DNA from 2 places in the Rhizobium sp. USDA 4016 genome. Region 2 is predicted to be linked to the other one. Evidence: predicted binding sites of a transcription regulator. Region 2 holds the regulator's gene; the other holds the start of a gene.
What was found. The regulator LexA, encoded in region 2, represses DNA repair genes until DNA is damaged. The targets are predictions, from matches to a motif close to TGTTCNNNNTGTGTTCNG.
Positions count from the first base shown of each region.

Region 1: ACZ9DP_RS30885 (glycosyl transferase) is a predicted target of LexA. The motif match lies at 1,081-1,098, and genes of this name have one in related genera.

Region 1 is NZ_JBWCCY010000004.1:3,069,112-3,072,518, reverse strand. Features, by position in the region: gene ACZ9DP_RS30890 (PA0069 family radical SAM protein) at 1-1,014, opposite strand, end outside; gene ACZ9DP_RS30885 (glycosyl transferase) at 1,152-1,670, shown strand; gene ACZ9DP_RS30880 (hypothetical protein) at 1,852-2,166, shown strand; gene moaB (molybdenum cofactor biosynthesis protein B) at 2,213-2,764, opposite strand; gene ACZ9DP_RS30870 (4-(cytidine 5'-diphospho)-2-C-methyl-D-erythritol kinase) at 2,764-3,407, opposite strand, start outside.
Region 2 is NZ_JBWCCY010000004.1:2,049,266-2,052,672, reverse strand. Features, by position in the region: gene gltA (citrate synthase) at 1-378, opposite strand, end outside; gene lexA (transcriptional repressor LexA) at 1,187-1,903, opposite strand; gene ACZ9DP_RS25375 (VOC family protein) at 2,109-2,987, shown strand; gene kdsA (3-deoxy-8-phosphooctulonate synthase) at 2,984-3,407, shown strand, end outside.

The DNA.
Region 1 (3,407 bases), 1.0 Mb from region 2:
TTTCATGCGCTTGCCGAATTCGGCGTCGTAGTCCTTGCCGCCGCGCATCGAGCGGACCAGCGACATGACGTGCCGGTAGCGATCCGGATAGTTCTGCAACAGCCAGTCGCGGAAGAGCGGAGCGACTTCCAGCGGCAGGCGCAGGATCACGTAGCCCGCCTCCAGCGCACCGGCAACCTTTGCCGCGTCGAGAATGCGTTCCAGCTCGTGGTCGTTCAGCGCGGGGATCATCGGAGCGGCCATCACCGAGGTCGGGATGCCCGCCTCTGTCAGGGCCTGGATCGCCTCCAGCCGGCGCGGCGGCGTTGCGGCGCGCGGTTCCATCGCACGAGCGAGCTTGCGGTCGAGCGTGGTCACCGAAAGCGCGGCACGCACAAGGCTCTTGGCTGCCATCTCCTGCAGGATATCGATATCGCGCAGAATCAGCGCCGACTTGGTGACGATCGAGACCGGATGGTTCGCCTTGTTCAGCACTTCGAGGATCTGCCGCATGATACGCCATTCCTTCTCGATCGGCTGGTAGGGATCGGTATTGGTTCCGATGGCGATGACCCGCGGCTTGTAGCCGGGCTTCGCAAGCTCGCGCTCCAAAAGTTTGGCCGCATCCGGCTTGGCAAACAGCCTGGCTTCGAAATCGAGGCCCGCCGAAAGCCCCAGATAGGCGTGCGTCGGCCGGGCGAAGCAGTAGATGCAGCCGTGTTCGCAGCCGCGATAGGGATTGATCGAACGGTCGAACGGAACGTCCGGCGACTCGTTGCGGGTAATCGCCGTGCGCGGCTTTTCGATCTGCACTTCGGTCTTGAAGGGCGGCAGTTCTTCCAGCGTCTGCCAGCCGTCGTCGAAGGCCTCGCGGTGCATCGGCTCGAAGCGCCCGCTGGGGTTCAGTCCAGCCGCGCGGCCGCGGCGCCGGTCGCCCTCGATGCGAAGGCCGGAAGAGGCGATCAACACTTCGGCAACATCCGCCGTATTGGCAGGCGCAAAGGCAGCCTGCCCTGCAAGGGACTGTTCGTTCATCCGATTCTCCCGCGACAAGGCCATTGCCTTCGTCCGTCTTGATGATTAAATTCCTATCGAGAAAAAGAGAACAATGCAAGAACAAAATGAGGAAAGTCACGCTGGCAAATTTTTGTGCGGCGCTTTATAAATAGGCAATGTTGACGGTTGTTCTGGAGTGCCAGGATCAGGAACCTGAGCTGGCGCAGACTTTATCGGTGCTGGTGGCGGGTGCAGTCGAAGGGCTCGTAAGCGACGTGGTCGTGCTCGATCACGGCTCGCGCGATGGTACATCCAGAGTGGCGGACGCGGCTGGGTGCCGGTTCCATTCGCAATGGGATATCAAGGATATATTGCGCTCGGCCCGCGGCGAGTGGCTACTTTTCGTCGAACCTGGCGCCCGGCCGCAGACTGGTTGGATAGACGAGATCGCCGAGTATGTCGCCCTCAACAAAGTCCCGGCGCGTTTCACCGCCTCGCGCGGATACAGGCGCCCGTTATTCCAGCGTGTAGGCCGGTCGCTGCCGCCGCTGGAACTCGGCCTTCTCCTGTCGAAGAAACACGCGATTGCCGCCGCAAGAAGCGGAATGCGCCTTTCGGAATTTGCCAAGGGGCAGAAGCTGCGCAAGCTTTCCAGCGAGCTGATTCCCTCCTGGGTCGCCCGCGCCGCACGATAGCGCGCAAACTTTTCAGCACTCGCGCTAAAGATGGCGCCCGATACGATTTCGCGCTATAATTCAGCCATGGCGCCGCCCGAGCGCCCCGCTTCTTGGCGGCCGACCATGGAATGCAAGGCGGCAGAACAGGTCACAGCGGAAGTCTCCTCTTCTGCCGGGTTCCGGCGAAAGGAGGTGCGTCATGAAACGCAATATGGTCCGCGGCCTGCTGGCCGTCATATTGACGACATTGGTGATCGCGCATCCGCATTCGGCAGCATCGCAGATGATGCGCAGTTGCGCAGGCCGATCCGAGGTCGTCAAGTTCCTGGACAAGAACTTTGCCGAAAAGCTCACCGCGGTCGGACTGATCAACCAGAACGCCATTCTTGAGGTCTATGCCGCCAAGAGCGGCACCTGGACACTCATCATAACGGATGTTCACGGCGTCAGCTGCTTCCTGCTGTCGGGTGACAGCTGGGAAACGATACCCACTTTGCCGGGCTTGGATACATAGCGAACGCAGGCTGCTGCCATGGCGCACCCGGGCAGCAGCGCGCCTTCTACTTCCCCACGCCGCGCTTCATGTGCTCGTCGAGCCGCGGCATGATCTCCACGAAATTGCAGGGCATGTGGCGGTAGTCAAGCTGCGCCTTCAAGATGCCGTCCCAGGCGTCCTTGCAGGCGCCGGGCGAGCCCGGGAGCACGAAGATGAAGGTAGCCTTGGCAACCCCTGCCGTTGCCCGCGATTGGATCGTCGATGTGCCGATCTTGTCGTAGGAGACGCGGTGGAAGACTGCCGAGAAGCCGTCCATGCGCTTTTCGAACAGCGGCTCCAGCGCCTCGGGCGTGACGTCGCGGCCGGTCAGGCCGGTGCCACCGGTGGTGATCACGACGTCGATGCCGTGAGTCTCCGTCCAGGCGTTGACCTGGGCTGCGATGGCCACCTTGTCGTCGCGCACGATGGCGCGGTCCATCAGCTTGTGGCCGGCCTCGGCGATCCGCGCCACAAGCGTGTCGCCGGATTTGTCGTTCTCCAGCGTGCGCGTGTCCGAAACCGTCAGCACGGCGATGCCGACGGGAATGAACGGCCGCTGTTCGTCGATACCTGTCATCACCTGTCTCCCGAAAGCGTTTCCGTCGCCTGGAAATACCAGTCCGGCCGTTCGCTGTGAAGCTTTGCCGCGGCCGCTCCGGCTGTTTCAATCGAGCCGAAGATGCCGAAACAGGTTGCGCCGGAGCCGGACATGCGGACAAGTCTTGCGCCTGCGCCCTTCAATGCGGCCGACACATCTTCGATCTCGGGAACAAGCTTGCGGGCAGGCGGCTCGAGATCGTTCCGGTTGGCCCCGATCGCCGCCAGCCAGTCGCTGCCTCGCAAGGCAAGCGGCGGGTTGTTCTTCGCCGTCAGCAGCCGGAATATCTCGGGCGTCGAGACCGCCTTCAGCGGATTGGCCAGCACGATCGCAAAAGAGGGCAAGGCAACGGGCTCGATCTGTTCGCCAATCCCGCGCGCAATCAGCGGCCGGTTCGCAAGGCACATGGGAACGTCGGCGCCAAGTCTGAGAGCGATCGCTGACAGCCTCCCGCCGGGCAGGCGGAGGCTCCAAAGCCGCATGAGGCCGCGAAGGGCGGCTGCCGCATCCGCGGAACCGCCGCCGATACCAGAGGCGATCGGAAGGTTCTTTTCGAGATGGATATGGACCGGCGGCGCATGGTCGCCCTGCGCCAGCGCTGCCTGCCGAAGCATGTCGCGCG
Region 2 (3,407 bases):
GCGGAAGCCGGTGAAGAAGCGAGACATCTGCTCGTGCACCATGGTGTGATGCGTGACGCGGTAGTCGAAATCCTTCTTCTGGGCAGCCGTCGGCAATTCGCCGTAAAGCAGCAGATAGCAGACTTCCAGGAAGTCGCCATGTTCGGCAAGCTGTTCGATCGGGTAGCCGCGATGCAGCAGAATGCCTTCATCGCCGTCGATATAGGTGATCTTCGATTCACAGGAAGCGGTCGAGGTGAAACCAGGATCGTACGTGAAGGAACCGGTGTTTTTATAGAGTGCACCAATATCGATGACATCCGGACCGATCGTTCCGCTTTTCACGGAAAGATTGGCGGTTTTGTCGCCGATTTTGATTGTTGCGCTTTGATCCGTCATGCTGATCCTCCAAACTGGCGGTGGCGCCATAAAAGCGCCATAGGGTTAAGCGTCCTCTCCGATAGCTATATGATCACGGCGCCAATGCCAAGTTACCGTGGCGCCATTTTGTGCATCGCAGTATCAACTTTTAGACACTCCTGCGATGCCGGAGGCGCATAGCGGAAGCCAATGATTTAATTCGGCTTTTTGCAATCCAGTTTTTTGGACTTTTTTCAATCGATTATTGTTGCTGAAACGCCCTCAGGGCTGCATTCTGGTTGTATTCATAGGGTGTCAGCGGGCTGGGTGCATGCCGGAGTTGAAAACGGCCGAGCTGCGCATTCCGCTTCAGCAGATGTCGCGGAGGCTTTCGGCCTGCAAATGGCGAGCTAAGGAGCCGCTCAGGGCACACGCCTGCGCTTTGCGACGGTTTTTTCGGGCTTGGGGCGGCGATCTGGTTTGCGTCCGGCACGAATGTTTCGCTCAGCGCTTTGGCTTTGACCGATCGCAGCCGTGAGGGCGCTGCGACCCGCGAAAGACGGAGGGAAAGCGAAATTTTCACCGGAACAGCAGGAAGAGGCAAGAAATGCGATGCGGAACGGCGCCACGCCCGGCTTGCGATGCCGCGGACATCGTCGTCACGCGGGCAAGGCTGCGGTTCGGCGCCTGCCGATGCGGCGCAGTGCATTTCGCGAATGAAACCTTGCGGAAAACCGGTGCCGTCGAACCGTGCTTTGGACAACCGCCTTCGAGAAACTCGATCGCCCCTAGAGCCGCCACGCCTATGAGTGGCGCGCCGTCGCCTTTGCCGGCGACGCGCTGCCGGTCAATGGTAGCGGCGGATAAGGCCGACGAGCTTACCCTGAACCTTTACGCGATCCGGTCCAAAGATGCGCGTCTCGTAGGCGGCGTTCGCCGCTTCCAGCGCGATGGACGCACCCTTGCGTCGGAACCGCTTCAGCGTCGCTTCCTCGTCATCGACCAGTGCCACGACAATGTCGCCGGGATTGGCGGTGCTGGTGTTGCGGATGATGACCGTGTCGCCATCGAAGATGCCAGCATCGATCATCGAATCGCCCTTGACCTCAAGCGCGTAGTGTTCGCCGGAGCCGAGCATATCGGCCGGAACGTTGATGTCGTGCGTGTTGTTCTGGATCGCCGAGATCGGCACGCCTGCCGCAATACGGCCCATGACGGGAACCGAAATGGAGCTGGTATTGTCTTCGTTCGCCGGCTTCGGCGCGGCGGCAGCAGGCTGCGGCTTGCCGAGGCTGCCCTCGATGACGCTCGGCGAAAAGCCGCGGCGGGGCTGGATGCTCGGGCTGTAGGCTTCCGGCAGCTTGATCACTTCAAGCGCGCGGGCGCGATTCGGTAGGCGACGAATGAAACCGCGCTCTTCCAAAGCGGTAATCAGCCGGTGGATGCCGGATTTGGACGCGAGATCCAGCGCATCCTTCATTTCGTCGAACGATGGCGGAACGCCGGATTCCTTCATACGCTCATGAATGAAGAGGAGAAGCTCCTGTTGTTTGCGTGTCAGCATCGAAGTTTAACCCCAAATTCGTGAAACAAAGCCAGAACGGACACTATATGTTCCATATGTGTTCCGCAAGTACCTAAATTTTCGTAAAACTTCGTCTCAACTGCGTTCATTTTTGGAAACTTTTGTTTGCCGGATCAGCGCTTTCAGCTTGCATTGACCACATAGCGGCACACATCTTCAGCACATTAAATGGAGACCTGACGCCATGCTGCATCCGTTGGATCATCTTGTTCTACCGGTCACCAACATCGATCTCGCGCGGGAGCGGCTGGGACGATTGGGGTTCACGGTTGCCGCCGAGGGCCGTCATCCTTTCGGCACGGTGAATGCTTGCGTTTTTTTCGCCGACAAGACCTATCTCGAGCCGCTTGGTGTCGCGAGCGCGAAAGAATGTGAAGAATCAGTGCGGCACGGAAACGTCTTTGTGGCGCGCGACCAGGCCTTTCGTTTCCGGTGCGGCAATGACGGATTCTCTGCGGCCGCATTCAGCACGGAGGACGCGGACGCCGACCATGCTCATTTCGTGCGTGCGAGAAAGAGCGGCGGCGCCATGTTGGAGTTTTCGCGCCTGATCAAGATGCCGGACGGGTCGCAATCGACAGGCACTTTCAAGCTTGCCTTTGCCGCCGATCTTCGGGTGCCGGATTTCTTCCTCTTTGACTGCCAGCGCATCAACGCCTTTCCGGCCGATCGGAGCGCGCTGGAAAAGCATGCGAACGGTGCAACCGGTATCTCGGAGATGGTGCTAAGCGCGCCCGAGCCTGAAGCCTTCGGCTCGTTCCTTCAGTTGGCCGTGTCTACGACGGAAATCGAGCGGACACCGTTTGGCGTGGCGATCGCGGCAGCGAATGCCAGGATCAGTCTTCTGTCGCCGGAAGGGATGGAGGCTTATTTCGATTCGGTGCCGTTATCCGTGGATAAGGGGCTAAGAGGCAGCGCTATCGTTTTCCGCACCACCGATCTTGCCGTGACAGAAGCGCTTTTGGCTGATAACGGGATGCCCTATACACGCAAGAACAACAGAGTCCTGGTGAAGCCTGCGCCCGGCCAAGGTGCGATCTTCGCCTTCGAGGAGATCCGATGAGCAATACGAATTCCGAAGTCGCAGTCGGCGAAGGTGCCGGCCGCGTCGTATTTTCAAACAGTGGCAGGCTGTCGCTGATCGCCGGCGCATGCGAAATGGAGAGCCGCGACCATGCCTTCATGGTTGCGGGCACGCTCAAGGAGCTTTGCGGCAAGCTCGGCATCGGGCTCGTCTACAAGACCTCCTTCGACAAGGCGAACCGCTCTTCGCTGTCGAGCAAACGCGGTATCGGTCTAGAGAAGGGCTTGGAAGTCTTCGCCGACCTCAAGAAGGAACTCGGCATTCCGGTTCTGACAGATATCCATTCGGAAGAGCAATGCGCGCTGGTCGCCGAGGTCGTGGACGTTCTGCAGATCCCGGCCTTCCTCTCCCGTCAGACGGACCTGCTTGTCGCAGCCGCGAAGACCGGCCGTGTCATCA